DNA from 2 places in the Herbaspirillum sp. RTI4 genome. Region 1 is predicted to be linked to the other one. Evidence: riboswitches for the same ligand, from Rfam matches in the RefSeq annotation. Region 1 holds a riboswitch; the other holds the start of a gene.
The links. Region 1 has a riboswitch for cobalamin ahead of RGU70_RS14635 (ferredoxin). Riboswitches for the same ligand answer to the same signal wherever they lie in the genome.
Positions count from the first base shown of each region.

Region 2: linked by a shared signal. The riboswitch ahead of RGU70_RS11620 (CbtB domain-containing protein) and the one ahead of RGU70_RS14635 (ferredoxin) in region 1 are both predicted to bind cobalamin.

Region 1 covers NZ_JAVIWQ010000002.1:3,282,498-3,285,903, reverse strand. The annotation lists gene cobS (adenosylcobinamide-GDP ribazoletransferase) at 1-495, shown strand, start outside; gene RGU70_RS14645 (hypothetical protein) at 544-978, opposite strand; gene RGU70_RS14640 (histidine phosphatase family protein) at 1,065-1,628, shown strand; cobalamin riboswitch at 1,699-1,987, shown strand; gene RGU70_RS14635 (ferredoxin) at 2,110-2,472, shown strand; gene RGU70_RS14630 (cobaltochelatase subunit CobN) at 2,469-3,406, shown strand, end outside.
Region 2 covers NZ_JAVIWQ010000002.1:2,601,495-2,604,900, forward strand. The annotation lists gene RGU70_RS11610 (phospholipase D family protein) at 1-284, opposite strand, end outside; gene RGU70_RS11615 (histidine phosphatase family protein) at 415-981, opposite strand; adenosylcobalamin (AdoCbl) riboswitch at 1,073-1,158, shown strand; gene RGU70_RS11620 (CbtB domain-containing protein) at 1,245-1,454, shown strand; gene RGU70_RS11625 (CbtA family protein) at 1,468-2,253, shown strand; gene RGU70_RS11630 (acyl-CoA synthetase) at 2,324-3,406, opposite strand, start outside.

The sequences.
Region 1 (3,406 bases):
GGTAGCGTGAGCCGCGAACGGGCGCTGGACATCATGCGCGATTCGCGGCTAGGCACCTATGGCGTGCTCGGTTTGCTGCTGTTATTGGCATTAAAGTGCGTCACGCTGATGTCGCTGCCTCTGCCACAGGCCGTCGTCGGTTTATTCGTGGCGCATCCTTTATCCCGGCTGGCCAGCATGATGCTGACGGCGCGATTGCCCTATGCCAGAACAGAGGGCAAGGCGCATGGCATGGTGCAGAAAATGCCTCCCGCTGCATGGATGGTCGCTATCGTGGGGGGCGTGTTGCCGTTGCTGCTGGCAGGAGTGGGAGGCGGGTTGTCATGGCCGCGTATAGCGCTGATGTGTATCGCGGTGGCCGGTGTGACGCTGTGGCTGATGCGGCTGTTTCGTCGTCGTCTTGGCGGTTACACCGGCGATTGTCTGGGGGCGGTGCAGCAACTGACCGAGGTGGCCTGCTATCTCTGTCTGCTGCTTAATCTCCCTCACTATTAAGAAAAGAAGCCCCGGTTTTAAGGCCGGGGGCAGCGCGCTCCGGCGATGTCAGCGTGGGTCGATATCCAGCTTGTTTCGTTTTGCAGGGAGCTTGGCCGTGTTCCCTGCTTCCGTAAAGAGGTCACTCGTGGATTGTGAAACATCGGTGAGCGTGATTCGCGGTAAAGGTAAGGGCTGTTCGATGAAGCTGGTTTCACCGATTGAGTTCGTCCTCTGATGCATGCGCACCCCGGTCAGATGCTGCTTCACGTCCTTGGTATAGCGCACTTCAATCGATTTGCGTGGATGGGCGATGTCGCCGGGGCGGACCTTATGCATGGTGGCCGTGGAATTGCCCGCCCGCACAAACTGTTGACTGAGTGGAGCCATTGCGGCCGGGTGCTTGACCTGGAATGCCGATTTCATCAGGTTGGACAGCGTTGTTTTGACCGTCTTGTTTTCAGTCTTTACCGGAGGCGAGGGTGCTGTGGGCTGGATGTTCATGGATTTCACCTTTGTAAAAATAAGATAAGTTCCACAAAGTAGCCTCTTGGCATTATTTGACTTTCATAAAACGCTTATTTGATGCCATGCGACAACGCCTCCATCTGATCCGTCACCCGCCGCCGCAAGTGGAAAGCGGCATTTGCTATGGCAGCAGCGACCTGCCGCTCAAGCCGGAACCGCTCGCCACGCTCATTGCCGCGTTGATACAACGTTTGCCGCCCAAGGCATCGATGTTTTACAGCCCCTTGCAGCGTTGCCGTCTACTGGCTCTGCCGCTGGCGGCTGCACTCGGTAACGCCACTCCCACCCCCGATGCGCGACTCCTCGAAATGCATTTCGGGACATGGGAAATGCGCCACTGGGATGTCATCGGCAAGGACGCCGTCGACGCCTGGGCGCAGGATATGGTGCGCTACCAACCCGGCGGCGGCGAAAGCGTGCTGCAAATGGCGACGCGGGTACGCGCGTTCTACGACGATGTACTGACGCGCGCCGACGGCGAAACGATCGTCGTGTGCCATGCCGGCACTATCCGCCTGCTGGCAGCCTGTCAGTTGGGACTGAGCTTGCCGGAAACCGCGCTGCACGCTGCCAGTACACCGCACAGCATTGCCTATGGCGAATTGACGACGCTGGAGCTGAATTAGCCCTACCTGCCCGATCCTTATACCGACGACAGGCGGCAGACAGCAGACCTGGTCACGAACCAGCTATACTGCGCAGCTAATCGTTTCAGGTGTTCCACGTCCAGAAGGCGTGAAATTAAACGGGAAATCGGTGCAGGGAACTGAGTGCTTAGTTCCACCATGCCGATGCTGCCCCCGCAACGGTAAGCGAGTGAAAACGCAGGGCGCAAGCGCTCGGCGTTGCATGGAAATGCAATCAGGGAGATGCAACCAGCCACTGGATTCGGCGCAAGCCACCTCCGGGAAGGCGCACCCTCCCGGAATGGGCGACCCCATTCCCCTCGCAAGCCCGGATACCGGCCTGAAACAGTCATGCAGTTTGTCTCGCGGAGGGCGAGTCAGATGTCGCCGCGCCTGCCAGCAGCCTGCGGCGCGTCGCTTCGCCCTCATTTGTTACCCCTGACCGCTGACCATACAACCCGGTCGGCCTGAAGAAATCCCCATGCGCACTCACACCCGCCACGTCCTGATGTGTACCGGCCCCCGTTGCACCGAAGACGGCGTTCACTCGGAAGCCATGTTCGCCCGACTCGGTGCCGCGATTGACGCCCGCCCGCAGTTGCGCGTCAAACGCACCCGCACGCAATGCATGGTCGCCTGCAAAAATCAGGGACCGCTGCTGGTGGTGTACCCCGAAGGAATCTGGTACCGCTGCCACGACGGTGAGGCGCTGGAACGCATCGTCGAAGAACACCTGGAACACGGCCGCGAAGTCAGCGATCTGGTATTTCACCGGCTCGGCAGCGGCGACGTCGATCCGCCGGAAGATCAGGATGTGTCCATTCCCCCGGAGCCACTAGCATGACGCCCACTGCCCCTGAATCTGCGCTGATGCCCTGCGACCTCGCCCTGCTGACCCACACCGCCAACGACCTGGCCGTACTGCACAATGCGCGCCGCCAGTTGCCCGTCGAATTCGCCGCCGCCATTCGCGGCATCGACCTGCAAGCGCTGGAAAGCGACAGCCGCATGGCCGAATTGCTGCGCACCGAACTCGCCACCGCCCGTATCCTCATCGTGCGCGTACTGGGTCGGCTGGGCAGCATTCCCGGTTTCGGCGAACTGCTGCGTCACGTCCGTCAGCAAGGCTGTCACCTGATCGCCATCAGCGGCACCGGCGAACCCGATCCCGAACTGGCCGCGGTCTCCACCGTCTCCGCCGCCGTCGCCGATCAGGCCGCCGCGTATTTTCAGGCAGGCGGCAGCGTCAATCTGGCGCAACTGCTGCGCTACCTGTCCGATCATCTGCTTCTGAGCGGCCTCGGCTACCTGCCCGCGCAGCCTCTACCGGATCACGGCATTTACCATCCCGATCTGGAGCAGGGCGCCAGCAGCGCCGACTGGCGCGCCGCCCATGCCGAACAAGGAAAAAGCCAGCGTCCCGCCGTCGGCATCGTGTTTTATCGCGCCCACTGGATCAGCGGCAACACCCGCTTCATCGACGTCCTGATCGACGCCCTGGAACAGCGCGGCATGAACGCCCTCCCGGTATTTACTTCCTCGTTGCGCCACGGTGCCGACAGCGGCGTACCGACCGCGCTGCGCTACTTCCTCGACAGCGACGACGCATCACAGCCGCTGATCGACGTCCTCATCAACACCACTGCTTTCGCCATGGGCGACATCAACGCTGGCGGTACCACTACTCCCGGCTGGTCGGTCGCCTTGCTGGAACAACTCAACCTGCCGGTACTGCAAGCCATCGCCAGCGGCATGACGCAGGCCGCCTGGGAGCAATC
Region 2 (3,406 bases), 680 kb from region 1:
AAAGCTTTGACGACGGGCTGGGAGGTAAACGAATAAGCCGCCAGCCGAATGCTGCGCTCCGATGAGGCAATCACCCGCAGCACCAGAGCCTCGCTCCCCGCCTCGGGTGAAAACGCACTCTCCGTGCGCGCCGTTTCAGTGTCATTGTCTTGATATGAGTGATGCGGAACGCTGACGGAAAGCGGATCGAACAGGAGTGCTTCATTGCCCTTGGCCAATGCGCCGGATGCGGCAAAGACCATCGTGAGGGTGGCAAACAGGGATTTTATGGATAAGATTTTCATGGGACCGGATTATAAAGCCCGCGCCCCCTTCCCGATTGCATGTTGCGATGAACTGCGAGTCTGAAGAATGTTCAACCCAAGCAAACTCAAGCCACCCTCTCCTTGCCTGCATCGAATTCTGCATCCTTGCTCATTCAGACCTCCCCGGCCACCACGCCCAGCCTCGCGCAGAACGCCGCAATTCGATTAAAGACAGTGGTGCAATTTCAATTTTTAAAAATGCAGCCGGTGGCACTTGCAAGGCATGAATGATTGCCGCGCGGATCACTGCGGCGTGAGTAACGGCAACGACTTCATCCCCAGACTCCAGCCCATCCATCCACGTTCCTACGCGTTTCACTACGGCACTGAACGATTCACCACCATGCGGTGCCACATGCGGATTTTGACTCCATTCGGCCAGCGCATCCGGCTCATCGACGGCGATATCCGCCAAGCGTCTACCCAGCCAGCGCCCATAATCCATGTCCGCCAGTTGCGGCTCAATACGCGCCGTCAAAACCAGTAGCCGGGCAGTTTCTTGCGCGCAACTTGCCGGGCTGCTCAGCATCAAGGGCGCGCCCAATACCGGCATACGCGCACTCCACGCGGCGGCATCTTCGATACCTCTCTCGTCAAGCCGGTCATTCGCGGGAAATTTTCCGCTCCGCATCGCGGGCGTCGCCGCATGACTAATCAATAACAGCCGTGTTTGCATGTTGTCCTTTCAATGGATGAAGCAGTCAGCGCCGGTTGACGATAGGGTTCCTGAAACAGCATAAAAACGGCATGCGTATAATGGCCCGGTCCGAAGTGTGGAAGCCGGTGCAAATCCGGCGCGGTCGCGCCACTGTAATCGATTCGTTCTCGAACCGAAAGTCAGACCTGCACTTCGCCCTTCCCAGCGTGTCGCTCAACATTGATTGCACGCGCTGACTTTCCAACCATCATTGGGGCGCGCAACCCCGGGAGATCTGCATCGTGACTGCAACTGTTTTCAATCCGGCCGCCGAGCCGGTCGCTATTCCTGCAAGCGAATTACTTCCCTGGGTTATTTTCGGCAGCTTGTTGCTGCTCCTCGCACTGTATTTCGTCGGCGCCGAACAAGGCGCGACCTCGCTCATCTCCGGCATGTATGTGCATGAATTCATGCACGACGGCCGCCATCTCCTCGGCTTTCCTTGCCACTGACCGGGAGATCGACATGACAGGAAAACTTCTGCTGCGCGGGATGCTCGCGGGCATCGTGGCGGGCCTGCTCGCTTTCGGTTTTGCCAAAACCTTCGGCGAGCCGCAGGTCGATCAGGCAATTTCTTTCGAGGAAAAAATCAACGCAGACAAAGCCGCCGCACATGAGCATGCCCATGCGGTCGGTGAGGTGCATGAGCATGAGCATGAACACGGACTGGTAAGCCGCTCGACGCAAGCCGGTATCGGTTTGCTGACGGGCGTCGTCGTTTATGGAGCGGCTGTCGGTGGCTTGTTTGCGCTGGTGTTTGCCTATGCCTACGGCCGTATCGGAAAACTTGGGGCGCGGCCACTGGCGGCATGGCTGGCTCTGGCCGCCTTCGTAGCGCTTACCCTGGTGCCTTATTTGAAGTATCCGGCCAATCCCCCCTCGATTGGCGACCCGGATACGATCAGGTATCGCACCGGCCTGTACTTTCTGATGATCGCCATTTCGATTGCCGTCACGGCCTTTGCCTTCACAGTGCGACGCTATGCGGCCGCAAGAACTGGTGCATGGAACGGAACGATTATTGCCGGCGGCGTATTCATTGCCGTCATCGCCGCCGTGCAACTCTCGCTGCCGGAACTGAATGAAGTACCAGAGGCATTTCCTGCGGTGCTGCTATGGAAATTCCGTATCGCCGCCATCGGCATGCAAGTAATCCTGTGGACCGCTATCGGCGTGCTTTTTGGCTGGCTCGCTGAACGGCTTGAACGTACGCAAACCATCAAACGTCTGATTGGCAAACCAGCTTATTGAGCGGCTGAGCGACGATAAGAGAAAAAACGGCAAAGAGTCACGCACTGTCGTGGCTCTTTGCCAACATGCCTTACTGATCAATCGCTGAATTCGAGCGCATGCGTTTGCGCAATTCGAACTTCTGAATTTTGCCGGTCGAGGTTTTGGGCAAAGGCCCGAAGTAAATCGCTTTAGGCGTCTTGAACCCCGGCAGGATATTCCGACAAAACGCGATCAGCTCTGCTTCCGAGATAGTCGCGCCCTCCTTCAACTCCACGAAGGCGCATGGCGTTTCTCCCCATTTTTCATCGGGCTGGGCAACCACGGCGACCGCCAGCACATCGTGATGCCGGTACAGCGCATCTTCGACTTCCACGCTGGAAATGTTTTCGCCGCCAGAAATAATGATGTCCTTGCTACGATCCTTGATCTTGATATAGCCGTCCGCACTCATCACGCCCAGATCGCCGGTATGGAACCAGCCCCCGGCAAACGCTTCTTGCGTGGCTTTCGGGTTTTTCAAATAGCCCTTCATGCAGATGTTGCCGCGAAACATGATCTCGCCGATTTCCTCGCCGTCGGGACTGACCGCTGTCATCGTCTCGGGATTAAGCACTGCAATCGCACTCTGCAAGTGATAACGCACGCCCTGCTGCGATTTTTTAGTGGCGCGCGCCTCTTCCGATAAGCCGCCCCACCCTTCTTGCTCCGCGCAAATCGCCGCCGGTCCGTACACTTCAGTCAAACCGTAGGAATGGATCAGGTCAAAGCCCATTGCTTCTATCTTGGACAATACGGCCGGCGGCGGCGGCGCACCGGCAATCATGCCGCGCACCTTCACCGGCAAATCCTGACGCCAGCTTGCCGGCGCATTCGCCAGCGCCGCATGCACAATCGGCGCGGCGCAATAATGGCTGACATGGTGTTCCCGCATCAGATCAAACACCAGTTTGGGCTCGAATTTACGCAGACAGACATTCACTCCGGCGCGCGCCGCAATGGTCCAGGGAAAACACCAGCCGTTGCAATGGAACATCGGCAAGGTCCACAAATAGACCGCATGCTTGGGCAAATCCCATTCCAGAATATTCGATACCGCATTCAATGCCGCACCGCGATGGTGATACACCACACCTTTCGGATCGCCGGTGGTGCCGGAGGTGTAATTGAGCGC